3 regions of the Alloalcanivorax sp. genome follow, and region 1 is predicted to be linked to each of the others. Evidence: predicted binding sites of a transcription regulator. Region 1 holds the regulator's gene; each other region holds the start of a gene.
The links. The regulator LexA, encoded in region 1, represses DNA repair genes until DNA is damaged. The targets are predictions, from matches to a motif close to TACTGTNTANNTANACAGTA.
Positions count from the first base shown of each region.

Region 1 (10,464 bases):
GTGTCCGGCCTGGACCTGAGCCAGTTCAAGCGCTGGTACAGCCAGGCGGGCACGCCGCTGGTGACCGCCTCCGACCGTTTCGCCGACGGCGAATACCAGCTCACGCTGCGCCAGGAAACGCCGCCCACCCCGGGGCAGAGCGACAAGCAGCCGCTGATGATTCCGGTCAAGCTGGCGCTGCTCGACGGCCAGGGCCGCGCGCTGCCGCTGGACGACAGCGGCGCCACCGAAACCGTGGTGATCCTGCGTGACGGCGAGCAGACCTTCCGTTTCCCGGTGGCCACGGACCGCATCCCGACGCCGTCGCTGCTGCGCGGCTTCTCGGCGCCGGTGTCGCTGCGCTACCCGTTCAAGGAAGCGCAGCTGATCACGCTGCTGGCCCACGACAGCGACGGCTTCTGCCGCTGGGACGCGGCGCAGCGGCTCTATTTCGCCGCCCTGGCGCGGATCATCGACGACGGCGAGGACGCCGCCGCGCAGCTCGACCGGCTCACCCCGGTGCTGGAGCAGGTGATCCAGCGCGCCGGTGAAGACCCGGCGGAGGCCGCGCTGCTGCTCACCCTGCCCACCGAAACCGCGGTCGGCGACCGGCACACGCCGTTGCGCCCGCAGGCCGTGCACGACGCCCTCAGCGCCCTGCGCGCCGGCCTCGGCGAGGCCCTGGCGGCGTCCTGGTGGCGTCTGGTGGAGGAACTGGCGGAACCGGAATACCGCGCCGACGGCGAGGCCATGGGCAAACGCCGTCTGCGTCAGGTGGCGCTGGCGTACCTGTCCGCCGCCGCCGGCGCCGGCCGTGGCGACCGCGACAAACTGGTGGCGCAACTGCAGGCCATGCTGGACACCCCGACCTGCATGACCGAGGAACTGGGCGCCCTGCGCGCCCTGGTGCACAACCAGCTGCCCGGTGCCGAGCCGGCGCTGGCGGCCTTCGCCCAGCACTGGCGCGACGAGGCCCTGGTGATGGATCAGTGGTTCGCGGTGCAGGCCACCGTGCCCGGCGCCGATACCGTGGCGCGGGCGGAGGGCCTGCTGGCCCACGATGCCTTTGAATGGACGCTGCCCAACCGGGTGCGCGCCGTGGTCGGCACCCTGGTCAACGGCAACCCGTCCGCGTTCCACGCGCCGGACGGCAGCGGCTATGCGTTCTTCGCTCGGGCGCTGAAAAAGCTCGACGGCATCAACCCGCAGATCGCCGCGCGGCTGGCCAACGGCGCCGCCCGCCTGCAGCGCCTGGAGCCGGCCCTGGCCGAGCAGCTGAGCGCCGCCCTGCGCGAGCTGCGTCCCGCCGCTTCCGCCAACCTGGCCGAGGTCCTCGACCGCATCCTGTAACGTGGTCCCGGCTCCCGGTATAATCCGCGCCGCCAACCGAGGAGCCGCCACCCATGCTTTACCAGCTTGCCCGTCCCGCCCTGTTCGCCCTGTCCGGGGAGCAGGCCCACGACCTGACCCTCGCCGCGCTGCGCCGGGGCGCCGGCAGGCTCTATCCGGCGCGGGTGCCGGCGCGGCCGGTGCGGGTGATGGGGCTGGATTTCCCCAACCCGGTGGGGCTGGCGGCGGGCCTGGATAAGAACGGCGACTGCATCGACGGCCTGGCGGCGCTGGGCTTCGGCAGCATCGAGGTGGGCACCGTCACCCCGCGCCCGCAGCCGGGCAACCCCAAGCCCCGCCTGTTCCGGCTGCCGCCGGCCGGGGCGCTGATCAACCGCATGGGGTTTAACAACCACGGCGTTGACGCCCTGGTGAACAACGTGCGCGCGGCCCGTTTCCAGGGCGTGCTGGGCATCAACATCGGCAAGAACAAGGACACCCCGGCGGAGCAGGCGGTGGACGACTATCGGCTCTGCCAGGACAAGGTGCACGGCCTGGCCGGCTACCTGGTGGTCAACGTCTCCTCGCCGAACACCCCCGGCCTGCGCGACCTGCAGCACGGCGACGCCCTGGACCGCCTGCTCGGCACCCTGCGCGAGGCGCAGACCCGCCTGGATCAGCAGCGCGGCGTGACCGTGCCGCTGGTGATCAAGATCGCGCCGGACAACAGCGAAGAGGAACTGGCGGCCATGGCGGAGGCGTTCGTGCGCCACGGCATCGACGGCGTCTGCGTGGGCAACACCACCCTGGAACGGCCCGGCGTGGCGCACCTGCGCCACGGCGACGAGCAGGGCGGCCTGAGCGGCGCGCCCCTGAAGCCGATCGCCGACCGGGCCCTGGCCACCATGGCCAAGGCCCTGGACGGCCGCATTCCGATCATCGGGGTGGGCGGCATCAGCGGCGCCGGCGACGCCCTCGACAAGCGGCGTCTGGGCGCCTCGCTGGTGCAGGTCTATTCGGGCCTCATTTACCAGGGCCCCGGGCTGGTCGGGGACATTGTCCGCGCCTGGTAGGTTTTTAAAGGTGGCAAAAGAAAAGGGCCCGGGAGGGGCCCTGTGGGGTCGACGCGCGAAGCGCCGGCGCTGATCGAAAACAGGTTTTGTGCAATGTCCTCTTAACGCGAAATAACGATTAGGTGACGTCTTTCAAATTCTGGATGCCGGCCACGCCGACCATGCCTTGTACCTGATTCGTGCGGCCCTCGCGCCAACCGCTCATCCAGTGGGTGCGGGCCTGCAATGCGCCGAAGGGGCAAAAGTCCCTGGGCCTGCCTTGAAATCCGGCCAGGTACCCCCGGCTGTAAGCTCTTTCATCACGACTGCGTTTCTGTCTTTTCATAGACACGATCCTCTTGGCTTGTACGCCTGTTGGCTTATTCGCAGTGCCGCTTTGCCGATTGCGGCGACGGTCAGTAAGCTGCGGCCCCCCGGTCACCTTTTCGAAGGGCCACGCTTTGAGTATGTGAAAGGGGGAAGAGGGTGTCGAATAACATGTCGCCATAATGGTGGCGCCGTTTAAGCGTGTGACGAATAATGGTCCAACCGATGAATTTTTCATTTCCGTCTTTAAAACAGGCACTTGCAGGGCAAAACCCATGGATTTCGTAATTACCTGTCTGCCCGGCCTGGGCCCCTTGCTCGCCGACGAGCTCACCGAATTGGGCATCTCGGTAACAGATCCGGGTAACGCCCATGTGGGGATTCAGGGCCTGCAGCAGGACGCCCTGCGGGCCTGCCTGTGGTCGCGCCTGGCGGAGCGGGTGCTGGTGCCGCTGGCGGAACTGGACGTGACCCCGGACCAGGCGCCGGAGCGGCTGGCGGCGGCGGTGGACTGGCGGGCCCTGGTGCCGCCCGGCGTGGACCTGCATCTGAGCCTGGACCACGGCAAGGGCGTGCGCGGCGACAGCCGCGTCAGCGGCAAGCGGCTGCTGCGTGCCTTGCCGCCGGAGATCGGCCAGGCCCGGCGCGAGGAGGGCGCCTGCGCGGTGCGTGCCCGGCTGGACGAAAACAGCGCCCGCCTGTGGCTGGACCTGGCCGGCACGCCGCTGCACCGGCGTGGTTACCGGCTGGCCGGCGGCCGGGCGCCGCTGCGCGAGAATCTGGCGGCGGCGTTGCTGCGCGCCGGCGGCTGGCACCGCGAGGAGCGGCCGGCGGCGTTGCTGGACCCGTTCTGCGGCAGCGGCACCCTGGTGATCGAGGCGGCCTGGATGGCCGCCGGCGTGGCGCCCGGCGCGCTGCGCCGCGAGTACGGCTTCCAGGCCTGGCGCGGCTGCCGCAAGCCGCTCTGGGAAGAGGCCCTGCGCGAAGCCGCCGCCAGCCTGGAGGGCGGGCTCAAGGGCCTGCCGTCGCTGAAGGGCTTCGACGCCGACCCGGACACCATTCAGTACGCGCTGCACAACGCCGAGCGCGCCGGGGTGCGCCGGCGGGTGCATTTCGAGCGGCGCGAGCTGGGCGCCCTGCGCGGCCGTGATTTCGCCGACCAGGGGCTGCTGGCCACCAACCCGCCCTGGGGCGAACGGCTGGACGAGCAGACCAGCGCCGCCTGGCTGTACGCCGGCCTGGGCCGCATCCTCGGCGAGAAGGCGCCGGCCTGGACGGCGGTGATGCTGGGCGCGGACGTGGCCGCGCTGGACCGCTCCGGCATGGACATGACCCAGCAGTGGAAGGTGCGCAACGGCGCGTTGAACAATTTTATCCGCGTCAGCCGGCCGCGCCCGCCGGCGCCGCAGCCGCCGCTGCGGGTCGGCGACGCGCCCGGTTTCGAGCTGCCGGAACCGGCCATGCCGCTGTTCAACCGCCTGCGCAAGAACGGCAAGCACCTGCGCCGCTGGCTGGAGCGCGAGGACATTCAGGCCTACCGCCTCTACGACCGGGACCTGCCGGAATTCAACGTGGCGGTGGACGTGTACGGCGATCAGGCGCTGGTGCAGGAGTTCAAGGCGCCCAAGACCGTCGACGAGGACAAGGCGAAACAGCGCCGCCAGTGGGCGGTGAGCGCGGTGCGCGCGGCCCTGGGCGTGCACCGCGAGCAGGTGCACCTGCGCACCCGCGAGCGGCAGAAGGGCAACCGCCAGTACCAGAAGCTGGACGGCCAGGGCCAGTACCGGGTGGTGCGCGAGGGCCAGGCGCGCCTGCTGGTGAACCTGAACGACTATCTGGACACCGGCCTGTTCCTGGACCACCGCCCGCTGCGGCTGCGGCTCGCCGAGGAGTGCGCCGGCAAGCGCTTCCTCAACCTGTTCGCCTACACCGGCGCGGCCAGCGTGCAGGCGCTGGTGGGCGGCGCCCGCCGGGCGGTGACGGTGGACGCCTCGCGACGCTACCTGGACTGGGCGGCCTGCAATCTGGCGGTGAACGGCTTTTCCAGCGAGGCGCACCCGCTGGTGCGCGCCGACGCCATGGCCTGGCTGGAGGACTGCCAGGAGCAGTTCGACGTGGTGTTCTGCGATCCGCCCACCTTCTCCAACAACAAGTCCCGCCAGGACTTCGTGGTCCAGGAGCACCACGGCGAGCTGATCCGGCGCATCATGAAGCGCCTGGAGCCCGGCGGCGTGCTCTACTTTTCCTGCAACTTCCGCCGCTTCGAGCTGGAGGAAAGCATCGCCCGCTGGTATCAGGTGGAGGACCTGACCGCCTGGAGCCTGCCGGAGGACTTCCGCCGCAACAGCGCCATCCACCATTGCTACGCGATCCGACACGGAACCCTTTGATGACCGTCGTGCTATACACCACCCTGGGCTGCCACCTGTGCGACCAGGCCCGCGACCTGCTGCTCACCGTGAACCCGGAAATCGATATTCACGCGGTGGATATCGCCGAGGACGATACCCTTATCGCGGAGTACGGCGAGCGTATCCCGGTGCTGCGCCACGGCGACCGCGAGCTCGCCTGGCCGTTCGGGTTGCTCGACATTCAGGCGCTGCTTTCGGAGTAAAGATGGAAAAGATTACCGTTAAGAAACTCAACGGACGGCACGTGGAAAAGGTGCTGCTGCGGTCGGTGACGCTGTCGATCTGCATCGTGCAGGTGGAGATCGACGGCGTGAGCTACCACGTGGTGGACGAGAAAGGCCAGATCGTGCGCTTTAACGGCGCCGAGCACGCCAACAACGTGCTCGGCAAGATGACCACCGACAAGGCGGTGCTGGTGCACAACTCGCCCTACGCGGAAATGGCCGGCCAGCCCGAAGACGGCCCGCAACCGCCGCTGGAAGTCGACTTCAACTGGCGGGCAGAGAAAGCCTGAGAAAAGCGCGGGTATTGGCAAAGGTACGCGCCGCCAAGTCTGCTTCACTCTCGCCGCGCAGACCGGCGACGCGCCGCCCGATCCAGGGCAGATAGCAGGGCTCATTGCGGCGCTTGCGCGGTGGCTTCTCCGGCAGATCCCGGGGCAGCAGATAGGGCGCGTCGGTTTCCAGCAGCAGGCGGTCGCCGGGAATCTCCGGCACCAGCGCCGCCAGGGCGCAGCCGCGCCGCTCATCGCACACCCAGCCGGTGATGCCGATGTGGCAATCCAGATCCAGGTAGTCGAACAGGGCCTCGCGCTGATCGGTGAAGCAGTGCACCACGGCGGCGGGCAGCTTGTGCCGCCAGGCTTTCAGAATCGGCAGGAAACGGTGGTGGGCGTCGCGCTGATGCAGGAACACCGGCTTGCCGGCCTCGGCGGCCAGCGCCAGCTGTGCCTCGAAGGCGCTTTCCTGGTCGTCCCGGGGCGAGAAGTCGCGGTTGAAGTCCAGGCCCATCTCCCCGGCCGCCGCCACCTCGGGGTGCGCCAGCAGCCCGGCCAGCGCGTGGCCGGCCTCGGCGTCGAAAAAGCGGGCGTTGTGCGGGTGAATGCCGGCGGTGGCGAACAGGGCCGGGCCGGCGTCGGCCCATTGCCGGCACAGCGCCACGGCGGCTTCCGACTCCGGCACACTGGTGCCGGTGAGCAACATCAGGGCCACGCCGCTGTCGGCGGCGCGGGCCAGCACCTGCTCACTGTCTTCGGCGAACTGCTTGTCGCCAAGATTGACGCCGATGTCCGCCCAGCGCGGGCCGTGCTCCGGCATGCCGCTCATCCGTGGCTGGGCTGGGGTTGTCCAAGGCGCGCGTTGAGGCGCTCGCGCAGGTCTTCCACCCGGCGCCGGTTGGCGCCCAGGTCCCAGTAACCTATGCGCGAGGCGGAGCGCACGTCGATCAGACCGTCGTCGTGCACGTACAGGGTCACATCATCAACGAACCGCAGAATCCGGCTGGTGAAGCGGGCCTGAATGCGGGCCGGACCGATCCGCTCGTAGGCCACCCTGGGCAGGGTGTCGAGCACCTCTTCCAGCATCGCCAGGCTGTCGGCGCGGTTGCCGGCGCCGGGCAGCGGCGCCACCCGGTGGCGTTCGTCCTCGGCAAGGCTCGACACGCAGTTCGGCGCGGACGGGCAGGGGGCTAGCAAACGGGTGTCCGACATACGGTTCTGTCTCTCACTACTCTCGTTACTGGCGTCGTCGCCGGCGCCGGCGTTGCCCTGGCAGGCGGCCAGAGCGATGCCCAGCAACAGGGTCGCCAGAAGGCGGTTAACGGTGTCAATGCGCATTGGGATCACGGATCAGACCCACGAAAATACCCTCGATCATCAGCTCGTCGGCGGCCACGCGGATCGGCGCGTAGGCGTCGTTGGCCGGCAGCAGCGTGGCGCTGGAGCGGTTCAGTTTAAGGGTTTTCACCGTGACTTCATCGTCAATGCGCGCCACCACGATCTCGCCGGACCGGGCGGTCTGGCTTTTGCGAACCGCGATCAGGTCACCGTCGAAAATGCCGGCTTCGATCATGCTATCGCCCTGGACCTTGAGAAGATAGGTGGGGCGCTGGCGAAACAGCCCCTGGGGCACCGGCACGGTGCGCTCCACGTTTTCGATCGCCTCGATCGGGGTACCGGCGGCGACCTTGCCCACCACCGGCACCTCATCGCCCATCTCCAGGGCCAGATCGAGAAGCTGGATGCCCCGCGAGCGGTCGCCGTGCAGGCGGATGTAGCCCTTGCGCTCCAGGGCGCGCAGGTGGTCGGACGCGGCGTTCTTCGATTGAAAGCCCATGCGTTCGGCGATTTCAGCCCGGGTCGGGGCCATGCCGGTCTCCATCTGGGACGCACGAATGCAATCGAGAACCTGCTGTTGGCGTGCGGTTAATGCGATGCTCATGTCGGCCTCCTCGGGCACGGTTCCGCTGTTACGTACACTGATAATACGGACAGTGTAATATGTCCAGTGGTTTTTTGCACCGTACGAGTGAACAGGGCCTGTTCGGCGGTGGCAATCCGGGAAACGTTCGGGCTAGGATGAGGCCGCCATACACGGGGAAGAGGGGAGACATGAAGCACGCCCAATGGCAGGAATCGGATCACGCGCGGGTGGAGGCACTGCTTTCCGGCGTGCCGTTTTTCAACGAGGTGGCGCGTGACGACGCGGACCAGCGGGCGCTGCTTCTGGCGCGCACGGAAATCATCGAGGCCGGGCCCGGTGACCGGGTGATCCGCGCCGGGGAAGTGGAATCGTCACTGTACTTTCTGCTGCGCGGCCAGCTGGTGGTGCAGGGCGAGAGCGCCGACGGCGCACCCTCGGCGGTGCTGTATTACGTGTCCCCCGGCGAGGTGTTCGGCACCCTGTCCATGCTGCTGGGCACCGCCCGCAGCGCCACCATCCGCGTGGCGGACGCCGCCCGCGAGGCGGTGATGGCGAAGCTGGAATTCACCGATTTCGACCGCCCCGACTCGCCCTACACGCTGGCCACCCGGCTGGCGTTCTTCCATATGCTGGTGCATCAGATCCGCTGGGCGGTGGAAGTGCAGCGGATGCAGGCGCCGGACCAGGAGCTGGTGGCGGCGCTGCGTAAGGTGCCGATCTTCACCGGCCCCCGGGACAGCGACGAAGAGCTGGCCGCGCTCAAAACGCAAGCCCGCGAACTCGCCGGGCTGCTTTACAGGTGGAACACTAAGCCGCCCAGCGCCACTGGTAACGCCCAACTCACCTAATGGCACCCTGTGGGAGCGGGCCTTGCCCGCGAAAGGGCGCCGCCAGGCCGCCCGGCAGGATACCAGAGACCTTGTTGGCGGCTTCATAAAAGAGCCTCTGGGATCCTGCCGGGAGCTTTGCTCCCTTTCGCGGGCAAGGCCCGCTCCCACAGGGCCCGCTCCCACAAAGCTTGGCTCCCTGAAGCCTCAGAGGCTCCGATCCGGCTAGCTTTCCTTCTTGCGCTTGTCCATTTTCACGGCGAGCACGTCGCAGTGGGCGCCGGGCACCAGGCCGCGCGCGGTGGAGCCGAGCAGCAGGGCGAGGCCGCTGCGGGTGTGGCTGCCGACCACGATCAGATCGGCGCCGATGTCGTCGGCCTTGTCGAGGATGGTTTTTTCGATCGACCCCAGTTCCACATGGATGCGGCTTTCCGGAATCCGGTAGTGGCCGGCGTATTCCAGCGCCGTGTCGCGGGCCTGCTTGACCAGGCCGCTTTGCAGGTCGGTGACGTCCATCGGCACGTCGGCGCCGTAGGCCAGCGCCAGCGGTTCGATCACGTGGATCAGGTGTAATTCCCCGTCGGTGCCTTCCTGGACCCCCGCCGCACGGGACAGAACCTCGGCGGATTCGTCGCTGCAATCAATCGCCACCAGTACCTTTCGATAGGGTGAGGTCATGGTGTTCTCCCTTAACCGGCAGAGGTTGTTTTCAGTACCTTCACGCCGAGTATAGCCTTCTCGGCGGGCTCTGCCAGCCCACCGTGAAAGGCGCCGCGACGCCATGGCCGGCGCGGCCTGGAGGGCTTCCGGGCGGCGTCGCCGGCGACCCCGGTGCTTGACCGGACGATACCGGCGCTGTCTAAATAGGCGCCCGCCGGGGTCCGCAAAGGCCCCGGCCCGACCTCTGAGGCGTGTCCTGCCCGGCGAATTTTCACCGCCGTGGCGGTCAGGCCTCAGAGGTTTCTTATGACGCAGCTTCTCATGATCGGGTGAGCAACGAATGGGTAAATCCCTTGTAATCGTGGAATCGCCGGCCAAGGCCAAGACCATTAATCGCTATCTGGGCGATGATTTCGTGGTCAAATCCAGTGTCGGCCATGTGCGTGACCTGCCGGTAAGCGGCGGCGCCAAGACCAGTACCCCCAAGGAGCGGGCCAAAGAAGCGGCCTATACCCGCTCACTGCCGAAGGAGGAGCGTGAAGCCTATAAAAAGAAGAAGGCCCGCGCGCAGCTGATCAACCGCATGGGCGTGGACCCGGACCACGGCTGGCAGGCGCAGTATCAGATCCTGCCGGGCAAGGAAAAGGTGATCGACGAGCTCAAGCGGCTCGCCGGCAGCGCCGACCGCATCTACCTCGCCACTGACTTGGACCGCGAAGGGGAGGCGATCGCCTGGCACCTGCGGGAAGTGATCGGCGGCGACGACCAGCGCTTCGACCGGGTGGTGTTCAACGAGATCACCAAGAAAGCGATCCAGGCCGCCTTCGAGGAGCCGGGCAAGCTCGACATGAGCCGGGTGGAAGCCCAGCAGGCGCGCCGCTTCCTGGACCGGGTGGTGGGCTTCATGATCTCGCCGCTGCTGTGGGAAAAGATCGCCCGCGGCCTGTCCGCCGGCCGGGTGCAATCGGTGGCGGTGGAGCTGGTGGTGGAGCGCGAGCGGGAAATCCGCGCCTTCACCCCGGAAGAGTACTGGGAGCTGCACGCCGACACCCATAACACGGCCAACGCGGCGGACGCCATCCGCATGCAGGTGGCCCGTTACCGGGGCGAGAACTTCCGCCCCAACAACGGCGACGACGCGGAGAAGCACCGCGCCGCCCTGGTGGCCGCCGGCAAGCTCACCATCAGCCAGCGCGAGGAGCGCCCGACCCGCTCCAAGGCGCCGCCTCCCTTTATTACCTCCACCCTGCAGCAGGCCGCCAGCACGCGCCTGGGCTTCGGGGTGAAGAAGACCATGATGATGGCCCAGCGCCTCTACGAGGCCGGCCACATCACCTATATGCGTACCGATTCCACCAACCTGAGCGCGGATGCGGTCAACGACTGCCGCGCCTGGATCGGCGAGCAACTGGGTAACAAGTACCTGCCCGAGCAGCCGCTGCGGTACTCCAACCGCGAC
Region 1 is NZ_CAXPXK010000045.1:330-10,793, reverse strand. It holds gene pepN (aminopeptidase N) at 1-1,329, shown strand, start outside; gene ACEQZD_RS05880 (quinone-dependent dihydroorotate dehydrogenase) at 1,383-2,381, shown strand; gene rmf (ribosome modulation factor) at 2,500-2,706, opposite strand; gene rlmKL (bifunctional 23S rRNA (guanine(2069)-N(7))-methyltransferase RlmK/23S rRNA (guanine(2445)-N(2))-methyltransferase RlmL) at 2,963-5,077, shown strand; gene ACEQZD_RS05865 (glutaredoxin family protein) at 5,077-5,301, shown strand; gene ACEQZD_RS05860 (DUF6482 family protein) at 5,304-5,612, shown strand; gene ACEQZD_RS05855 (TatD family hydrolase) at 5,587-6,414, opposite strand; gene ACEQZD_RS05850 (DUF1499 domain-containing protein) at 6,420-6,932, opposite strand; gene lexA (transcriptional repressor LexA) at 6,922-7,536, opposite strand; gene ACEQZD_RS05840 (cyclic nucleotide-binding domain-containing protein) at 7,707-8,366, shown strand; gene ACEQZD_RS05835 (universal stress protein) at 8,571-9,023, opposite strand; partial or broken gene topA (type I DNA topoisomerase) at 9,346-10,464, shown strand, end outside.

Region 2 (10,464 bases), on a different contig from region 1:
GGTGATCGTGGCGCTGGGCCAGGCGTTTTTCACCCTGAGCCTGGGGATGGGCGCGATCATGGCCTACGGCGCTTACATGCCCCGCGAGATCAAGGACAAGAGCGGCCGTTCTCGGCCGGTGTCCATTGTCTCCTCGGTGGTCACCATCGCCGTGCTGGACACCCTGGTGGCGCTGGGCGCCGGCCTGGCCATGTTCCCGCTGCTGTTCACCGGCGGTCTGGAAGTCGGCCAGGGGCCGGGCATGATGTTCGTGACCCTGCCGCTGGCGTTCGGGCAGATGCCCGGCGGGCTGCTGTTCGGCACCCTGTTCTTCGTGCTGGTGGTGTGCGCGGCCTGGAGCTCCTCGATTTCCCTGGGCGAGCCGATGGCCGCCTGGCTGGTGGAGCGCGGTCTGGGGCGCGGCACGGCGGCGCTGGCGGTGGGTCTGGCGGCCTGGCTGCTGGGCGTCGGTTCGGTGCTTTCCTTCAACGTCTGGAAGGAGCATGAATTCCTGGTCGGCACCTTCTTCGACAATATCGAGTTCCTGTCCACCAGCGTCATGCTGCCGCTGGGCGGGCTGTTGATCGCCATCTTCGCCGGCTGGGTGATGAAGGAGACCCATGCCCGCAAGGAGCTGGCGATGAAGAGCTTCCCGCTCTATCTGATCTGGCGGGCGCTGGTGCGGGTGGTATCGCCGACGGCGGTGATCGCCCTGTTTATCTACTCCCTCTGGTCGGTGCTGGCGGCGGACGACGGCAGCGCCGAGGCCGGCGCCGACGGCGACCCGGTGGAACAAACCGCGCCCGCTGACCAGGAGACACGCTGATGGCCACGGATCGGCTGCATGTGGAGGTGGTCTACGCGCTGCCCGAGAAGCAGCGGCTGATCGCGCTGGACGTGCCCGTCGGGACCACCATGCTGGAGGCGGCCCGTGAGTCGGGCATCGCCGAGCATTTCGAGGGGCTGGATCTGGAGCGGGCCGCCATGGGCGTGTTCGGCAAGGCGGAGCCGGCGCCGGCGCAGCGGGTGCTGATGGACGGTGAGCGTGTGGAAATCTACCGGCCGCTGAAGATCGACCCCAAGGCGGCGCGCAAGGCCCGCGCGCAGCGGGCCGGCAAGGACTAGCTGCGCGGGATCGGTACCGAGGTGGCGTCCGGGGTGGTCTGGGTGCCCGGGTCCGGGGCCGGATCGTTGAGCGGCTCCGGATCGACCACGTTGTCTTCCTTGCGATCGCGGGCGCGCTGCTCCAGCTCCCGGTCGCGCCGGCCGGAGGTGCGCTCACGCACGTTTTCCACCGGCTCGCCGTCGTAGTGGCTGTACTGGCCCCCTTCGAAGAACACCACGATCTGCTGTTCCACGGTTTCCGCGTTACCGGTCTGGTAATGCAGTAAATAGAACCAGGTGTCCGGCGTGAACGGGTCGGTCAGCGTTGGCGGACCGAGCACGAAACGCACCTGTTCCGGCGTCATTCCCGGCTCCAGGTCGGCGAGCATCTCCCCGGTAACCACGTTACCCTGAGGAATATCAATACGATATACCCCCGGGAAGCGCAGGGAACTGCAACCGGCCAGCAGGACGGTCAATAACAGCGATAGTGCAATGAACCTTGGCATGGTGTTTCGACTTGGCATAATGTTCGGGCGATAATACAGACTTGGCAACAGGGGACAAGGTTCCCGAGAGAACCGGACATCCTCCACGGCGGCATACGGAGCAAAGACATTGGATAATCAGGATCTTAGAAAAGCGGGTCTGAAGGTGACCCTGCCGCGGATGAAAATTCTGCAGCAGCTGGAATCCTCCGAAGAACGCCATCTCAGCGCCGAGGACATCTACAAGGCTTTAATGGATACCGGCGAGGACGTGGGCCTGGCCACGGTTTACCGGGTGCTGACCCAGTTCGAGCAGGCCGGCATCGTGCTGCGCCACAATTTCGAGGGCGGCTCCGCCGTGTTCGAGCTGGCCGATGAAGAGCACCACGACCATATGGTGTGCATGGAGACCGGCGAAGTGGTGGAGTTCATGGACGAAGAGATCGAAAACCGCCAGCACATGATCGCCGAGAAGCACGGCTACGAAATCGTCGATCACTCCCTGGTTCTCTACGTCAAACCGAAGGGCAAAAAGCGCTGACAGAGGCGCCGGGCCCCCTCTCTAGGCCACCCGCTGACCCTTGTCCAGCATCTCGCGGGCATGGGTGAGGGTGGACTCCGTAATTTCCACGCCGCCCAGCATGCGGGCCACTTCCTCCACCCTGGCCCCGGTATCCAGGCTCTGGATGCGGGTGTGGGTGGTGTCCTTGCCCTGAATCTTGTGCACCTGCCAGTGCTGGTGCCCCTGGGCGGCGACCTGCGGCTGGTGAGTGATGCACAGCACCTGGGCGTGCTCGCCCAGTTCGCGCAGCAGGCGGCCGACGATCTCCGCCACGCCACCGCCGACCCCCACGTCCACCTCGTCGAAGACCAGGCTGGGCACGGTCAGGTTGCGCGCGCAGATCACCTGAATCGCCAGGCTCACCCGCGACAGCTCGCCGCCGGACGCCACCTTGGCCAGGGCCCGTAGCGGCTGCCCCGGGTTGGCGGAAAAGCGGAACTCCACCTCTTCCAGGCCGTCCGGCCCGGGTTTGCTCTCTTCCAGCACGGTTTCCAGGCGCGCCGCCTTCATGCCCAGCGCCTTGAGCTGCTTCTGGATTTGCTGGGTCAGGCGGGTGCCGGCCTCCCGGCGGCGCCGGCCCAGGGCGCGGGCGCTTTCCATATAGGTTTCGCGGGCCGTCTGCTCGGCGGCGGCGAGCGCTTCCAGATGCTCGTCGAAATGCTCCAGGGTGTTCGCTTCCTCGGCCAGCTTGCGGTGGTGCTCAATCAGTTCCTCGGGGCGCAGGCGGTGTTTGCGCGCCAGCGTGTAGGTCTGGTCGAGCCGTTCTTCCACCTGGCTGAGACGCTGCGGGTCCAGATCCAGCTTTTCCAGGTAATGGCGCAGGTCGTCGGCGGCGGCCTCCACCTGCAGGCGGGCGGATTCCACCGTGTCGAAAACCGTGGCCAGGGCGTCGTCGCTGCGGCGCGCCTCCTCCACCCAGTGGCTGACCTGGCCGAGCTGATCGTTGCAGGTGCCCTCGTCGCCGTCGTAAAGGGCGGTGACCGCCTGCTGGCAGAGCCGTATCAGCGCTTCCGCGTTGCCCAGGCGCTGCTGCTCCTGTTCCAGTTCCGGCAGCTCCCCTTCGCTGAGCGCCAGGGCGTCCAGCTCCTCGAGCTGAAAACGCAGCAGTTCCTGCCGCTCGGTTTGCTCGCGGGCGCCGGCCAGTGCCTGGTCGTGGGCGCGGCGGGCCTTCTGCCAGGCGCGCCAGTGCTCGCGCACCTGCTCCGCCTGGGCGCCGGCCTCGGCGAAGTTGTCCAGTAACTGGCGGTGGGTTTCCTTGCGCAGCAGCGCCTGGTGCTCATGCTGGCTGTGGATGCTGATCAGCATCTCGCCGAGCTCCCGGACCTCGGTGAGCGGCGTGGGGGTGCCGTTGATGTAAGCCCGCGAGCGGCCGTCCGCGCGCACCGTGCGGCGCAGCAGGCACTCGTTGCCGTTGTCCAGTTCCCGCTCGCCCAGCCAGGCCCGGGCCGCCGGGTTGTCGGCCACATCGAAGGTGGTGAGTACTTCCGCGCGGTCGCAGCCGGGGCGCACCACGGCGCTGTCGGCCCGTTCACCCAGGGTCAACGACAGAGCGTCGATGATCACCGACTTGCCGGCGCCGGTCTCGCCGCTGATCACGGTAAGGCCGGGCTCGGGCTCCAGCTCGAGCTGGTCGACGGTGGCGAAGTGGCGAACACTGAGGTGCGTGAACATGGACTGTCCTTTTGGCCAGTAGTGAGTCGATATTAGGCGATTCCGGCGGCCAGTGTAAGCCCCGTTTCTGGACGACGGTGCGTCGGTGTGCGGAGAATGGCCCTTCCGTGGTTATACTGAGGCTTCATCACGGGTAATAGAAGTATGGCCAAGTTGGAATTGAACGAACGCAAACAACGGTTGCTGATGGCGCTGGTGGAGCGCCACATCCGCCACGGCCAGCCGGTGGGCTCCAAGACCCTGGCCACCGGCAGCGGCCTGGCGGTCAGCCCGGCCACCATCCGTAACCTGATGGCGGAACTGGAAGACATGGGGTTGCTGGCCAGCCCCCATACCTCCGCCGGCCGGGTGCCCACCGAACGCGGCTACCGGCTTTACGTGGACACCCTGTTGGCGTCCAGCACCATGGAGCGCCCGGATAACGCCCGCCTGCGCGACGAGCTGCGCCAGATGCTGGCACCGGACCAGTCGCCCGAGGCGCTGGTCTCCCAGGCCTCGCGCAGCCTGGCGGAACTGACCCGCATGGCGGGCCTGGTGGCGGTGCCGCGCCGTGACGTGACCACCCTGCGGCAGGTGGAGTTTCTGCCCCTTTCCGGCCAGCGGGTGCTGGTGGTGCTGGTGGTCAACCGCTCCGAGGTGCAGAACCGCATTATCCAGACCAGCCGGGACTACACCGAGGTGGAGCTGCGCCAGGCCGCCAACTACATCAACAAGACCTACGCCGGCTGCGACCTGGACAATATCTGCGAGGGGCTGCTGAGCACCATGGACGCGGACCGCGCGCAGATGGACGTGCTCATGCAGGCGACCATGGACATCGCCGGCAAGGCGCTGCGCCAGGACCGCAAGGACTCCGATTACGTGGTGTCCGGGGAATCCAATCTGCTGGAAGGCGGCCAGATGGACAGCATCGAGAAGGTCCGCGATCTGTTCGACGCGTTCAACCGCAAGCGCGACATCCTGCATTTGCTGGAACGCAGCATGAAAGCGGACGGCGTGCAGATCTTCATCGGCCGCGAGTCCGGCTACCAGCCGTTCGAGGAGTACTCCCTGGTCTCCGCCCCCTACAAGGTCGACAACGGCCCGGTGGGCGTCCTGGCGGTGGTCGGCCCCACCCGCATGGACTACGAGAAGGTGATTCCCACCGTGGACATCACCGCCCGCATCCTCTCCGCCGCGCTTACCCAACTCTGAGAACAGTTAAGAGTTAACAGTGAACAGTTAATAGCGAAGACCCCGCGGGCCGCCGGCTGCGGGCCTGTCGGAGGGCCGAGTGCCCTCGAAAAGCCGGCGCGGGCACGGCCTTTGCGAGGCACCACGCTCGCCCGCGCACTATTAACTATTCACTGTTAACTGTTCACTGCCTCCCCTTCTTCCCTTGAATCCGGCGCTGCCGTTCCCATATCTTTGCCCGCTTTCCCAGAATTCGGGACGTGTGGAGTGGATATGAGCGAACAGGACAAGCAACAACAGAACGAACAACAGGCTGAGGCCCGGGACGAGCAGGTTGCCCGCGAGGAGCACCAGGACGCGCCCGAGGCGGAGCCCGTGGCCGGGGACGTGGAGTCCGCGGCGGAGCAGGCTTCGGAGCCGGAACAGCCGTCCGTGGAGGAAGAGCTGGTGCAAACGCAGGAACGGCTCGCCAAGGTGGAGAAGGCGCTGGCCGAGGCCGATATCCGGGCCCAGGCCGAGATGCAGAACGTGCGCCGCCGCGCCGAGCGGGACGTGGAAAGCGCCCACAAGTTCGCGCTGGAAAAGTTCGCCGGTGACATCCTCACCGTGGCGGACAGCCTGGAACGGGGTCTGGCGACCCTGGACCCGCAGGACGAAGCGCTGAAGCCGGCCCGTGAAGGGCTGGAGCTCACCCTGAAGGTGCTGCTCGATGTGTTCGCCAAGTACAACCTGGAACAGATCGACCCGCAGGGCGAGCCGTTCAATCCGGAGCACCACGAAGCCATGACCATGATTCCGGCCCCCGATGTGGAGCCCAACTCCGTGGTCGAGGTGTTGGAAAAAGGCTACCAACTCAACGGCCGTCTGATCCGTCCGGCCCGGGTGGTGGTCAGCAAGGCCTGAGAGCGCCTGCCAAGGGCTCTTGAAAAGAACACGCCAGCCGCCATATAGCTGGCAAGTCAAACAGTTTCAGCCGTCCGGGCGGTCATTCGAGGCCCGGACCGTGTGAAGGAGAAGGAATCGTTATGGGTAAGATTATCGGTATTGACCTGGGTACCACCAACAGCTGTGTCGCTGTTATGGAAGGGGACAAAACCAAGGTTATCGAGAACGCCGAGGGCGCGCGCACGACGCCGTCCATCATCGCCTACACCGAGGACAACGAAGTCCTCGTCGGCCAGGCGGCCAAGCGTCAGGCGGTCACCAACCCGACCAACACCCTGTACGCGGTGAAGCGTCTGATCGGCCGTCGTTTCGAGGACGAAGTGGTCCAGAAGGACATCAAAATGGTGCCCTACACGATCACCAAGGCCGACAACGGCGACGCCTGGGTGGAAGTGAAAGGCGAGAAGATGGCGCCGCCGCAGATCTCCGCGCAGGTCCTCAAGAAAATGAAGAAGACCGCGGAAGACTATCTCGGTGAAGAAGTCACCGAGGCGGTGATCACCGTGCCCGCCTACTTCAACGATTCCCAGCGCCAGGCCACCAAGGACGCCGGCCGCATCGCCGGTCTCGAGGTCAAGCGGATCATCAACGAGCCCACCGCCGCGGCCCTGGCCTATGGCCTGGACAAGAAAGGCGGTGATCGCACCATCGCGGTCTACGACCTGGGTGGCGGTACCTTCGATATCTCCATCATCGAAATCGCCGAAGTGGACGGTGAGCACCAGTTCGAAGTGCTGGCCACCAACGGCGACACCTTCCTGGGTGGCGAGGACTTCGACCTGGCGATCATTAATTACCTGGCCGACCAGTTCAAGAAGGACTCCGGCATCGACCTGGGCGGCGACGCCCTGGCCATGCAGCGTCTGAAGGAAGCGGCCGAGAAAGCCAAGATCGAGCTGTCCTCCGCCGAGCAGACCGAGGTCAACCTGCCGTACATCACCGCTGACCAGAGTGGTCCCAAGCACCTGGTGGTGAAGCTGACCCGGGCCAAGCTGGAATCCCTGGTCGAGCAGCTGGTGACCCGCTCCCTGGAGCCGTGCAAGACCGCGATCAAGGATGCCGGTGTGAAAACCTCCGACATCACCGACGTGATCCTGGTGGGCGGTCAGACCCGCATGCCCATGGTGCAGAAGAAGGTGGCCGAATTCTTCGGTAAGGACGCCCGCAAGGACGTCAACCCGGACGAAGCCGTGGCCATCGGCGCCGCCATCCAGGGCGCGGTACTGGCCGGCGACGTCAAGGACGTGCTGCTGCTGGACGTGACCCCGCTGACCCTGGGTATCGAAACCATGGGTGGCGTGATGACGCCGCTGATCGAGAAGAACACCACCATCCCGACCAACGCGTCGCAGGTGTTCTCCACCGCCGACGATAACCAGACCGCGGTGACCGTGCACGTGCTGCAGGGCGAGCGTAAGCAGGCCAACCAGAACAAGTCCCTGGGTCAGTTCAACCTGGAAGACATTCCGCCGGCACCGCGCGGCGTGCCGCAGATCGAAGTGACCTTCGACATTGACGCCAACGGCATCCTGCACGTGGGCGCCAAGGACAAGGCCACCGGCAAGGAACAGACCATTCAGATCAAGGCGTCTTCCGGCCTGTCCGACGACGAAGTGGATCAGATGGTCAAGGACGCCGAGGCCCACGCCGACGAGGACAAGAAGTTCGAGGAGCTGGTGCAGGCGCGTAACCAGGGCGACCACCTGGTGCACGCCACCCGCAAGACCCTCGAGGAAGCCGGCGACAAGGCCTCCGAAGAGGAAAAAGAGGCCATCAACAAGGCCATCGGCGAGCTCGAGGAAGCGCTCAAAGGCAGTGACAAGGACGACATCGACGCCAAGACCAAGGCGCTCACCGAAGCGTCCGGCAACCTGGCTCAGAAGATGTACGCCGAAGCGCAGCAAGCCGAAGGCGGTGAGGCCGGCGCCGGCGAGCAGCAGAAGTCCGGCGATGATGTGGTCGACGCTGAGTTCGAGGAAGTGGACGACGATAAGAAGAAGTGAGGGCGTCGGACGCCAGGCGTCCGATGTCGGACCAGCAGCGCCGGGCCCCAGGGTCCGGCGTCTTAGCTTAAAGTCGACGTTGAATAAAGCGGACCCATTATGTCCAAACGAGATTATTACGAAGTGCTGGGGGCCTCCAAGGACGCCAGCCAGCAGGATCTGAAAAAAGCCTACCGCCGCCTGGCAATGAAATACCATCCGGACCGCAACCCGGATGACCAGGAAGCGGTGGCCAAGTTCAAGGAGGCCAAAGAGGCCTACGAAGTGCTCTCCGACGAGCAGAAGCGGGCCGCCTACGACCAGTTCGGCCACGCCGGCGTCAACGGCCAGGCCGGTGGCGGCGCCGGGGCCGGTGGTTCCGGCGGTGGCGGCTTCGGCGATATTTTCGGCGACATCTTCGGCGATATTTTCGGCGGCGGTGGGGGCCGTCGCGGTCCGGCCCGCGGCGCGGACCTGCGCTACACCCTGGAGCTGAGCCTGGAGCAGGCGGTGCACGGCTGCGAGGAAAAGATCCGCGTGCCCAGCTGGGACCCCTGCGAGGTCTGTGACGGCTCCGGCGCCAAGGCCGGCGAGCAGCCGGTGACCTGCCCGACCTGCGCGGGCATGGGTCAGGTGCGCATGCAGCAGGGCTTCTTCACGGTCCAGCAAGCCTGCCCCACCTGTCACGGCGAAGGTCGCGTGATCGAAAACCCCTGCGACCACTGCGGCGGCCAGGGCCGGGTGCAGAGCACCAAGACCCTGTCGGTGAAGATCCCCGCCGGTGTCGATACCGGCGACCGTATCCGTCTGGCCGGCAAAGGCGAGGCGGGCATGCAGGGCGCGCCGCCCGGGGATCTGTACGTGCAGGTGGCGGTGCGGCCGCACAATATCTTCACCCGCGAGGGCGAAAACCTGCATGTGGAAGTGCCGGTCAGCTTCGTCGACGCGAGCCTGGGCGGCGAGCTGGAAGTGCCCACGCTCAACGGCCAGGTGAAATTGAAGGTGCCGCCGGAAACCCAAACCGGCAAGCTGTTCCGCCTGCGTGGCAAGGGCGTGACCCCGGTACGCGGCGGCCCGCCCGGCGACCTGCTGTGCAAAGTGGTGGTGGAGACCCCGGTCAAGCTGTCCAGCGAGCAGAAGGACCTGCTGCGCCGGTTCCAGGACTCCATGGACAAGGGCGGCGAACGGCACAACCCCCGCCGCACCAGCTGGTTCGAGGGCGTGAAGCGCTTCTTTGAAGGCCTCTGAGGCGCTACCTTGTGATGAAACTGAACAGCGGGCAAACGTGATGAAAGTAGGCATTATCGGCGCTGCCGGGCGCATGGGCCGGATTCTGATGGAGGCCACCCTGGCCAACCCCGACACCGAGCTGGCGGCGGCCGTGGACGTGCCCGGCTCCAGCCTGATCGGCGTCGACGCCGGTGAGTTGATGGGGCAGGGGCGCCTGGGCGTGACCCTGGCGGACAACCTGGAACAGGTCGCCGGCGACGCCGACGTGTTCATTGATTTCACCGTCCCCGAGGCCACCGCGCGCAACGTGGAAATCTGCCGCGCCGCCGGTACCCGGCTGGTGATCGGCACCACCGGGCTGAGCGCGGACCAGCAAGCGGCTCTGCGCGACGCCGCCGAGGAGGTCGCGATCTGTTTCGCGCCCAATTACTCGATCGGCGTGAATCTGTGCTTCAAGCTGCTGGAAACCGCCGCCCGGGTGCTCGGCGACGAGGTGGACATTGAGGTGATCGAGGCCCACCACCGTCATAAGATCGATGCGCCCTCGGGCACCGCGCTGCGCATGGGCGAGGTGGTGGCGCAGACGCTGGGCCGCGACCTGGACCAGTGCGCGGTCTACGGCCGCGAAGGCCGCACCGGCGAACGCGACCGCCAGACCATCGGTTTCGAGACCATCCGCGCCGGTGACATCGTCGGCGAGCACACGGTGCTGTTCGCCGCCGACGGCGAGCGGGTGGAAATCACCCATAAGGCGTCCAGCCGCATGTCGTTCGCGCGCGGCGCCGTGCGGGCCGCGGTATGGCTGTCCGAACAGCCCAAAGGCCTGTTCGATATGCAGGATGTGCTGGGCCTGGCCGGCGAAAGTGCCGGTTGGGGCAAACGTTAGGGCAGTCTCGGCGTGACAGCGTGCTGTGAACGTCCTAAAATACGGCCCTGCCCAAGATGGGCGAGCGGGCGGCCGAGTGAAGATGTGTATTTCCTGAAAAGCGAGGTGGAGCAATCCATCTCGCTTTTTTGCGAACCCTGCCAAACGGTTGCGGTAATGCACGGCCCCCGCCACCGATCTCCCAAGTCCCTATCCGCCAGGAGGTTGCGTTGACGGTACCCGCCATACTAGCTCTGGAAGATGGAAGCCTCTTTCGGGGTGTCGCCATTGGCGCCACGGGTGAAACCGTGGGTGAAGTGGTGTTCAACACCGCCATGACCGGCTATCAGGAAATTCTCACCGATCCGTCTTATGCCAAGCAGATCGTGACCCTGACCTATCCACACATCGGCAATACCGGGGTGAACCCGGAAGACGATGAATCCGATCGCGTCTGGGCCGCCG
Region 2 is NZ_CAXPXK010000033.1:58,268-68,731, reverse strand. It holds gene ACEQZD_RS04560 (sodium-dependent transporter) at 1-805, shown strand, start outside; gene ACEQZD_RS04555 (RnfH family protein) at 805-1,104, shown strand; gene ACEQZD_RS04550 (outer membrane protein assembly factor BamE) at 1,101-1,592, opposite strand; gene fur (ferric iron uptake transcriptional regulator) at 1,702-2,112, shown strand; gene recN (DNA repair protein RecN) at 2,134-3,804, opposite strand; gene hrcA (heat-inducible transcriptional repressor HrcA) at 3,949-4,998, shown strand; gene grpE (nucleotide exchange factor GrpE) at 5,251-5,880, shown strand; gene dnaK (molecular chaperone DnaK) at 6,003-7,925, shown strand; gene dnaJ (molecular chaperone DnaJ) at 8,025-9,152, shown strand; gene dapB (4-hydroxy-tetrahydrodipicolinate reductase) at 9,193-10,020, shown strand; gene carA (glutamine-hydrolyzing carbamoyl-phosphate synthase small subunit) at 10,230-10,464, shown strand, end outside.
Region 2: recN (DNA repair protein RecN) is a predicted target of LexA. The motif match lies at 3,806-3,825, and genes of this name have one in related genera.

Region 3 (10,464 bases), on a different contig from region 1:
GCTGAACGCGAACTGACCGCGATAGCCGCCGACGAAATCGATTTTAATCCGCCTCCATATTCTCTTGATTATCTCCAAAGCCTGCACCGCTACCTGTTCCAGGACATCTATGACTGGGCTGGCGAAATCCGCACCGTGGACATCTCCAAAGACGACACCCGCTTTTGTACTGTTACCCGTATTGAAGCGGAAGCCGAGAAAATTTTTGCGAGGCTCGCCCAGGATCGTTGGCTTGAGCACTACGAACGGGCTGACCTGATCGCCGCCGTGGCTGAGTATTACGGTGATATCAATATGTTGCACCCTTTCCGGGAAGGAAACGGTCGCGCCCAGCGGTTGATGTTTGAACATTTGATCATCAATGCCGGCTACGAGATCAGTTGGTGGGAGGTCGAACCAGAGGATTGGCGGCTGGGGAATATTGATGCCGTGGCCTGTGATTACCGGCGCCTGGAAGCTATTTTCGATCGGTGTATTGGTCGGCGTATTCAATGACGCTGCGCGTCCGGCGGCGATGAGCCGCCGGGCGCAGATCTGACGCCAGCGGCGGCAGCACCCACTGATGCCTCAAAAACGCGTTTCAAAGCTCAGCTTGAACTGCCGCGCATCACCGAAGTAGTTCTGGCGGCCGCCGCCTTGCACGCGGCTGTAGTAGCGCTTGTCGGTGAGGTTGCTGCCGGTGAGCACGAAGCGGGTGTCGGCGTTGAGGTTGTAGGCGGCCATGGCCGAGAAGGTGGTGTAGCCGTTCTGTTCCCAGCGCACGCCGCCGGATTCGGCGAAGGTGCCGCTGCTGTATTGGGCGCCCAGGCCGGCTTCCCAGCTGGGATTGAAGGTGTATTTGCCCCACAGTTTGAGGCTGTGCTTCGGGGAGTCCGGGGCGAAGGGTTTGCCTTCCGCGTCCGGGTCGTCGGATTCGAGCTGTTCGGTGTCGGTGTACGCGTAGCCGGTGAGCACCTGGATGCGCTCGGAGACCTGGCCGGCGATTTCCGCTTCGACGCCCTGGGCGCGCACCTTGCCGCCGGCCACGGAGAAGGCCGGGTTGCCCGGGTCCTGGATGGCGCGGTTGTCGTCGGTGATGCGGAACAGGGCCAGGTTGTAGTTGGTCAGGCCGCGGTTGAAAACGCCTTTGGCGCCGATTTCGAACTGGGTGCCTTCGCGGGGGGCGAGGATGTCGCCGTTGGCCTTTTCCGCGGTTTGCGGGACGAAGGACTGCGCCGCGCTGGCGTAGAGGCTGAGGTCGTTGTTCAGCTCGTGGACGACGCCGGCGTAGGGGGTGAACTCATCGTTGACCCGTTCGGTGTCCTGGCCGTTGTCGGTTTCCCAGTTGGTCAGGCGCCCGCCGAGGATCAGTTTGGTGGCGTAGGTGATCGACGAGGTGGTCTTGAAGTAAACGCCGGTTTCTTCCTGCTCGGTGGTGCTCGGGTCGCTGAAGGGCGCCAGGTTGGGCCAGGGGTTGCTGGCGGTTTCCGGGGCGAACACGTTGATCGGCGGGTAATTCAGGTCGATCTGGTAGCCGCTGCTCACGTCTTCGGAGGTCCGGCGGTGGACGCCCAGCAGCACGTCGTGGTTGAGGCCCAGCAGCGACACGGGCATATCCAGGCGCACGTCGTAGGCCTGCTCCTCGAGTTCCTGGTCGGTGGCCAGCGCCCAGCGGGTGCTTTCTCCGGTGACCGGGTCGATCGGCGATACCGTGTAATTCAACAGATAATCAAAGTCCCGCTCGGTGCGGTTCGCCGAGGCCAGCAGCATGACGCCGTTGTCGAACAGGTGCTCCACTTCCACGAAGGCGCGGCTCAGCCGGCTGCTTTTGTTGTTGAAGGGGGCGCCGGTGTAAAGGTCCCGGTCGATGTCGGCGAAGGTGCCGTCCGCGTAGGTGGGCACACCCACGTCGGGGACCGACTCCACGTCCTCGGTGGAAAAACCGATGGAGGTGGTGGTGGCGTCGGTGAGGTCGTATTCCAGAGTGGTGTAGAGCACCTTTTTTTCCAGAGTGACTTCTTCGATGTACTCATCGGAATCTTCATAGGCCACCACCGTGCGGGCGCGCAGCCGGTCGTCGTCGGTGAGGGCGCCGGTGGCGTCCACCTGCACCCGGTAGCCCGGCCAGGAGTGGGCGAAGCCGGTGAGGCTCACCGCCCGCTCCGCCAGGGCCCGTTTGCGCACCAGGTTGATGTAGCCGCCCGGTTCCGCCGAGCCCTGCAGCAGCCCGGCCGGGCCCTTGAGCACTTCCACGCGCTCGAAGCCGGCCAGGTCCGGCGCGCCGTGGCCGTGGGTGCCGCTGGAGGTGCCCCCGGTCTGGTTGCCGTCAATGCTGATGGCGTCGGTTTCGAACCCGCGGATCAGGTAGTTGGCGGTGCCGGTGCCGTAGCTCTTCACCGAGACCCCGGTGGTGTTTTCCAGGGCGTCTTGCAGCGTGGTCATGTTGCGGTCTTTGATTTGCTGGCTGGTGACCACGTTGACGGTCTGCGGGATGTCGCGCACCGATTCCACGGTTCTGCCGATGCCCACCTGGGCGGTGGTGTAGGAGCCGGTGTTTTCCGTGCTCAGACCCAGCCGCCCGGTTTTCACCTGGACCGGGTCGAGCCGGTTGTCATTGGTGGCTTCGATTACGTAGTTGCCCGGACTCTTCTCGCGGGCGATCTGGCCGGAGCCGTCGAGCAGACGGCTGAACCCCTGTTCCACGGTAAAGCGTCCCTTGAGGCCCCCGGAGCGCCGCTGGCCCAGCCGGGCGGCATCGAAAGAGAGCGCCACCCCGGCCTGGTCGGCGAACCGGTTGAGCACCTGGCTCAGCGGTCCGGCTGAAATGTCGTAGTGTTGCTCGGCCTGGACGGTGCCGCCGGTGTTCTGTTGCGCGTGGGCGGCGCTGGGCAGGGCGGTGGCGCCCATGGCCAGGGCCACGGCAAGCCCCAGGGCCGTGCGCGCGCTGGTGATAGTGTGCGGTCTGGACATTGTCGTTCCTCGAAAATGAGCGTCTGTTACCCGAGGGCCGAATCAGGGAGCAAAAAGGGGCAAAGGGAGGGCGAAAAATTATGTTTTATACAGGCAGCAGGGTGACCCAGTAATCGGTCAGGCGGCGTTGGCGTAAGGGGAACGCCTCGGTGATCACGCTCAGCGCCCGGTCGGTGTCCGCCAGCGGGAAAGTGCCGGACACCCGCAATCCGGCAACCGCGTCGCTGCAGGCGAGGAGGCCCCGGCGGTAGCGGCCAAGCTCGGCGAGCAGTTCCCGCAACGGCATATCCACCACCATCAGCTTGCCGCCGGCCCAACTGGCGGCGCCGGCGGGCGCCGGGCGCGTGGGGGGCAGGTCGCCCGCGGTGAAACGGATTTCCTCGCCCTGCTGGACGAGCCGTCCGTCCGGATGATTGGCACTGGTGACGCGCACGGTGTCGGCGAGAACGGTGACGCGGGTCTGGCCGGCGTCACGGCGCACCGTGAACCGGGTGCCCAGGGCCTGGATACGGCCCTCGGGCGTGTCCACCAGAAGCGGGCGCGACGGCCGGCGCGGGTCCGGCGCGGATTGCACCAGAATTTCGCCGTCGTGGAGGCGGATCAACCGGTGGCGCGGGTTGTAGTCGGTGTCCACGCGGGTGTCGGTGTTGAGCATAAGCTGGCTGCCGTCGGCCAGTACCAGCTTGCGCTGTTCGCCGATGCCGGTGACGTATTGGGCGCGCCACCGCTCCCAGGGCGCCAGCTGCCAGGTCAGCGCGCCCACGGGCGCGGCCACGGCGACCATGCCGAGCCGCGTCAGCACCTGACGCCGGGTCAGCGTGGCGCGCTGCAGCGCCGGCGCCGCCAGCCGGCCCGGCACCCGCTGCAGGCTGTCCTGCACGCGCTCCACTTCGCGCCAGGCCAGTCGGTGCTCCGGTGCATCGGCAAGCCATTGCTGCCAGCCACGCTGATCCGCCGGCGTGACGTCGGGAGCATTCAGCACCGCGTACCAGCGGGCCGCGTCGCGAATGGCGTCCTTGAGCGTTTCCCCGATGCCTTGCCGTGTGGTCATTGCAGGCCGTGCTCCAGCCGGTACAGGCAGCAATGCTCCATGGCCTTGGCCATATCACCTTTGATGGTGCGCAGGGAAACGCCCAGTTGATCGGCGATCTGCTGGTAGGTCAGCCCCTCAAGTTGGGAAAGAATGAAGGCCTTGCGCACCCGCGCGCCCAGGTTGGCGAGCATGGCGTCCACTTCCATCAAGGTTTCCACCACCAAAGCCCGCTCCTCTTCCGAAGGCGCGGCGGTCTCCGGCAGGCTGGCCAGAGCTTCCAGGTATTGCCGTTCCAGCGTCCGGCGCCGGAACAGGTCGACGGTGAGACCCCGTGCCACGGTCACCAGAAACCGGCGCGGCTCACGGAGCAGCCCCGGGTCCTGGGAGGAGCGGATGACACGGATAAAGGTGTCCTGGGTGAGATCCTCGGCGTCCATGGCATCGCCCAGCCGCCGCCCCAGCCAGTTTTTCAGCCACCCATGATGGTCGCTGTACAGCGTTGCCACCGACAGCGACTGCTGTGGAACCCCGGACATAACCCGACCCCGATACGGACAAAGATAATGAGGACGAATCTTAAATGGGAATAGGTATCATTTCAATGCGATAGAGTGCGATAGAGGGGAGCGCTCAGAGCACCTGGCCCGCCAGCCACTGCATCCCCAGCGCCAGGCCGAAGACGATCAACCCGGCCGCCAGGCTGGTCACCAGCGCGTGGCGCCGCCACATCCGCTCCACACGGGGGCCGAACCTCAGCACCAGCCAGGCCAGGCCGTAGTAGCGAATGCCGCGCGCGATCAGCGCGGCCAGCACGAACAGGGCGATGGGGTAGCCGGACAGGCCGGCGGTGATCATCGCCACTTGGAACGGGATCGGCAGAATGCCCAGGGTGAGGATGGCGATGAAACCGTACCGGTCGAAGAAGCCCTGGTAGGCCTGGTAGGCGTTCTGCATGCCCATGGTGTCGATGAACCAGGTGCCGACGGACTGATAAAGCACCATGCCGACGCCGTAGCCGAGCAGCGAGGCGGCCAGGCAGCCGGCGGTGGTGACCGTGGCGATGCGCCAGATGCGCTGGCGGTTCAGGGCCATCAGCGGGATCAGCACCAGCTCAATGGGCACCGGCACGATGAGGGTCTCCAGAAAGGAGAACAGCGCGAGCAGCCAGAGCATGTGCTTGGAGCCGTTGAGGCGTTCCAGCCATCGCCGGGCGCGGGTAGGTGCTGAGGTCATGGTGTCCGGGTGTGTTAAGGAATGAAAAACCGGCCAAGATTAGCACGCTGTGGCCGCCGACCACGGGTTATCCCGTATTTCCAGAGGTCGGACTGGCGCCCTAGCGTGGCGGTTCCCTCATCAAGGAAGGAGAGAACCATGAAGGTAGCAACGATCACAGCGACTTCCCTGGCGCTGGCTTCGCTGGCGGCGGGCGTCGCCGCCAATCAGACCGGTCGCGACGTGGATGACGCGGAGACCATGCAGAACACCCAGAGCATGGATCATATGGAGGACCAGGCGTCCAACGTGCAGACCGGCGAAGAGCGCCGGAACGCTCGGGACGTGCTCAACGAGTCCGAGAAAGTGCTGCAAAACATGAAGCGCGAGGACGGTATGGACGCCGCGCTGGAGCAGGCCAAGGGTGTGTTTCTGGTGCCCGATTTCGGGCGTGGCGCCTTTGTGTTCGGTGGCCGCGGCGGCCAGGGCGTGGTGCTGGCCAAGGACGGCGGTGACTGGAACGGTCCGGCGTTCTTTAACTTCGGCGCGGTCAGTGCCGGTGCCCAGGGCGGTGTCGCCGCCGGCGAGGTGGCGATGCTGCTGATGACCGATAAGGCGGTGGCGTCCTTCAAGCAGGACCACAACTTCGCGCTCAACGCGGACGCCGGCCTGACGCTTGTCGACTGGTCCAAGGTGGCCCAGGGCAGCTACGGCAAGGGCGACGTGCTGTTCTGGAGCAGCACCGAAGGCCTGTTCGCCGGCGGTGCCATCAGCGTCAGCGATGTCTTCAGTGACGATGAAGCCAACCAGGAATACTACACCCGCGCCACCAGCGCGGAGGCGATCCTGGAAGGTGAAGTGGAAGACGATAGCGAAGACGCCGACGCGTTGAAGACCCGGTTGCCCTGAACGACAGCGGCGACACTCAAAGGCGCATAATCAGAGGCGCATAAAAAGCCCCGCCGGATGGCGGGGCTTTTTTGTGGACGCCGGCTGCCGGGCTCAGGGCGTCATCACCACCTTGATGCAGCCGTCCTGCTTGGCGTTGAAATCCGCGTAGGCATTGGCGGCGTCGTTCAGTCCGTAGCGGTGGGTGATGATGAAGGACGGGTCGATGTTGCCCAGCTCGATGGTCTGTAACAGGGCGGGCATATAGGCCTGCATATGGGTCTGGCCGCTTTTCAGTGACAGCCCCTTGTTCATCAGGCCGTTGAAGGCGACGCCGTCCATGCTGTCGGTGTAGACGCCGGGAATCGACAATTGCCCGCCCTTGCGGCAGCTCTGAATCATCTGATTGAGGGCGGTGGGGCGGTTGGGTTCGCCGGAGTCGCTGTCCCGGCGCTGGTATTCCGGGTCGCCGGCGCCGTGGGCCTCGGCGCCCACCGCGTCGATGCAGCTGTCCGGCCCGTAGCCCCGGGTCATCTCCATCAGGCGCTGGTAGGGGTCGTCTTTCTCGAAGTTGATCACCTCCGCCTGGGATTGCGTTTCCGCCAGGGCGAGCCGCTCGGGAACGCGGTCGATGGCGATCACCCGGCCGGCGCCGAGCATCCAGGCGCTGCGGATGGCGAACTGACCCACCGGGCCGCAGCCCCACACCGCCACCGTGTCACCGGCGCTGATGTCGCAATTGGCGGCGGCCATGTAGCCGGTGGGGTAGATGTCCGACAGGAACAGCAGTTGCTCGTCCTTCATGTCGGATGCCACTTTCAGCGGTCCCACATCGGCGTGGGGCACGCGCACGTATTCCGCCTGGCCGCCGGGGATGTCGCCCAGAAGATGAGAGTAGCCGAACAGGGCGGCCGGGGAGTGCCCCATGGCCTGGGCGGCGTCGTCGGCGTTGGGGTTGCTGGTCTCGCACAGCGAATACAGGCGTTTGTCGCAGAAGAAACAGTGGCCGCAGGCGATCGTGAACGGCACCACCACGCGGTCGCCTTTTTTCAGGTTGCGCACCTCCTTGCCGACCTCGACCACTTCGCCCATGAATTCGTGGCCGAGCACGTCGCCGGGCTCCATGGCGGGCATCAGGCCGTTATAGAGATGCAGGTCGGACCCGCAAATGGCGGTGGCGGTGACTTTGAGAATGGCGTCGCCGGGGTCCTGGATCCGTGGGTCGGGGACAGTGTCCACGCGCACGTCGTGGGTACCGTGCCAGGTAAGAGCTTTCATAGCGCCTCCTTTGCCGGCCGCCGGCACGGCGCCGGCGGTTCCTTGGGTGAAGGGCCAAGCTAGTCCGTGCGCTGGCGGTTGCCTATAGGGCGTTCCCCGTGGCCGGGCAGGGGAAAACCCGTAACCGGCGGCGTGGCCGCTTCCGTGGCGAACAGGTACAGCTTCACCACTTCCGCCACCGAGCCGGCGCCCATCTTGTGCATCATATGGGCGCGGTGCAGTTCCACGGTTTTCGGCGAAATCGACAGGGCCTCGGCGATGCCCTTGTTGGACAGCCCCGAGACCACCGCCTCGAGGGTTTCCCGCTCACGCGGGGTGAGCCGGGCCAGGCGTTGGCGCAGCGCCAAGCGGGCGCTCTGACGGGCTTTGCGGCGCCGGTCCCGGGCCACCGCCTGTTGCACGGTGTCGATCAGGGTGTCGTCGTCGGTGGGGTTGGCGAGGAAGTCCTCGGCGCCGGCGCGCATTGCCCCGACCGCCGCGCTGACCCGGGGGCTGTCGCCCAGGAACACCACCGACAGGGTGGAGCCGGTGTCGCTCAGACGCTGCTGGGTGCGCACCCCGGCCATCCCCGGGGTGCGCAGGGTCACCAGTACGCAGCCGGGCCGGTCATCCGTGAGACGCAGCAGTAGATCGTCGCTGTCCCGGTAGCCCCGGCAGGGCAGGTAGGCGCGGCGCATCAACCGGTCCAGGCGGTCGCGGGCGCCCGGGTCCTCGTCCACCAGGTGCACGACGCTGTCCAGGGCGGCGCCTGGCGTGGTGCCTTTCGGCGTGGCGTCCGCCGCCGTTGAATCTTCCTTTGCGGTTGTCACGGTAGTGCTCCTTCACTAGCGTCGGTGCCCCGGGGATAGCACAGCCGCCGCCGGCTTGGAAGGTGGTCGCGTAGCGGGCGCTGGGAAGCCCGCGCCAAGTCGTCCATCATGGAGGCGCTAATAACAGGCTTTGGCGAGGTAAGGCGCATGCAAGGACTGGCGGATCGAGCCCGGGAGTTAGGCAAGATTTTACAACAGCGGCGGTTTTCCGTGGTCACGGCGGAGTCCTGCACCGGCGGCGGCATCGCCCGCCTGCTCACCGACGAGCCGGGGGCCTCGAGCTGGTTCGAGCGCGGCTTCGTGACCTATTCCAACCTGTCCAAGGAAGAAATGCTGGGCGTGCCGCGTTCCCTTCTGGAGACCCACGGCGCGGTCAGCGAAGAGGTGGTGCTGGCCATGGCCCGGGGCGCGCTGGCGCACTCCAACGGCGACGTCAGCATCTCGGTGAGCGGCGTGGCCGGTCCGGACGGCGGCACCGCCGAGAAGCCGGTGGGCACGGTGTGGATCGGCTGGGGTCTGGGCGAGGACATCGCCGAGGCGCAGCACTTCCTGTTCCCCGGCGACCGCGACGAGGTGCGTAACCGCAGCATGCTGGCGGCCCTGGAGGGGTTGATCGAGCGCCTGTGAGGCGCGTGGATTTGTTCCTCCGCGGGGACGTGTATCATGGCCGCCATCGTCACGCCCGCGGCGGGGGTTGCACCCCGCACAAACACTGCCCATAATGCTGTCCAGAAAGACAGTGCTGGCCATCGGGTCAGTTTCTGTGCCAATGGATGGAATCGGAGAGGGGTTCACAAATGAGCGACAAGAGTAAGGCACTGTCGGCGGCGCTGTCCCAGATCGAGCGCCAGTTCGGTAAAGGTTCGGTGATGCGCATGGGCGACCGGAAGCGCGAGCCCATGCCCGCCATTTCCACCGGCTCCCTGGGCCTGGATATCGCCCTGGGCATCGGCGGCCTGCCGAAGGGCCGGATCGTCGAAATCTATGGCCCGGAGTCCTCCGGTAAGACCACGCTGACCCTGAGCGTGATCGCCCAGGCGCAGAAGCAGGGCGCCACCTGTGCGTTCGTTGACGCGGAGCACGCCCTGGACCCGGATTACGCTGAAAAACTCGGCGTTAACGTGGACGACCTGCTGGTGTCCCAGCCGGACACCGGCGAGCAGGCGCTGGAAATCACCGACATGCTGGTGCGTTCCGGCGCCGTCAACGTGGTGATCGTGGACTCCGTGGCGGCCCTGGTGCCGAAGGCGGAAATCGAAGGCGAGATGGGCGACGCCCACGTCGGCCTGCAGGCCCGCCTGATGAGCCAGGCACTGCGCAAGATCACCGGTAACGTGAAAAACGCCAACTGCCTGGTGATGTTCGTCAACCAGATCCGCATGAAGATCGGTGTGATGTTCGGCAACCCGGAAACCACCACCGGCGGCAACGCCCTCAAGTTCTACTCCTCCGTGCGCCTGGACATCCGTCGTATCGGCGCGGTGAAGCAGGGCGACGAAGTCACCGGTAACGAAACCCGGGTGAAGGTGGTCAAGAACAAGGTGGCGCCGCCGTTCAAGCAGGCGGAATTCCAGATTCTCTACGGCCAGGGCAGCAATCAGCTGGGCGAAGTGCTGGACCTGGGCGTTCAGCAGGGTCTGGTGGACAAGTCCGGCGCCTGGTACGCCTACCAGGGCGACAAGATCGGCCAGGGCAAGCAGAACGCCTGCGACTATCTGGCCGAGCACCCGGACGTGGCCCAGGCCATCGAGAAGGAAATCCGTGCCCGCCTGCTGAATGTGGTCACCCCCGCCAGCGAGGAAGCGGCGGTGGCCGAGGGCGACGAGGCGCAAGACGGCAAGGATGACTGAACGGCGCCGGCGACAGCGGGGCCCCGAAGACGGCCCCGCCGACCCTTCAGAGTTACGCCAGTATGCGGTGAAGATGCTGGCGCGCCGGGACCACGGCCGTGCCGAGTTGCGCGTCAAGATGGCGCGCAAGTTCGGCGACAGCGAGGCGCTGGACGCGGCGCTGGACTGGTGCCAGGAACACGAATTTCTGAATGACCGGCGCTTCGCCGGTTTTTTTGTGCGTTCGCGGATCGAGCGCGGCCAGGGCCCGTTGCGCATCCGCTCCGAGCTTCAGCAGCGCGGCCTTCCGGAGGCCCTGGTCAAGGAGGCCCTGGAACAGGCCGAGTGTGACTGGTTTGCCCTGGCCCGCGAGACCCACGCCCGGCGCTTCCGCCGGCCGCCGGCGGACCGCAAGGAAAAAGCCCGCCAGTTGCGCTTTCTGCAGTCCCGGGGCTTCGACGCGGAG
Region 3 is NZ_CAXPXK010000047.1:5,581-16,044, reverse strand. It holds gene ACEQZD_RS06035 (putative adenosine monophosphate-protein transferase Fic) at 1-495, shown strand, start outside; gene ACEQZD_RS06030 (TonB-dependent siderophore receptor) at 568-2,949, opposite strand; gene ACEQZD_RS06025 (FecR domain-containing protein) at 3,035-4,000, opposite strand; gene ACEQZD_RS06020 (sigma-70 family RNA polymerase sigma factor) at 3,997-4,518, opposite strand; gene ACEQZD_RS06015 (YqaA family protein) at 4,613-5,215, opposite strand; gene ACEQZD_RS06010 (lipid-binding SYLF domain-containing protein) at 5,354-6,103, shown strand; gene ACEQZD_RS06005 (zinc-dependent alcohol dehydrogenase) at 6,197-7,360, opposite strand; gene ACEQZD_RS06000 (response regulator transcription factor) at 7,420-8,169, opposite strand; gene ACEQZD_RS05995 (CinA family protein) at 8,317-8,796, shown strand; gene recA (recombinase RecA) at 8,967-10,019, shown strand; gene ACEQZD_RS05985 (regulatory protein RecX) at 10,012-10,464, shown strand, end outside.
Region 3: recA (recombinase RecA) is a predicted target of LexA. The motif match lies at 8,892-8,911, and genes of this name have one in related genera.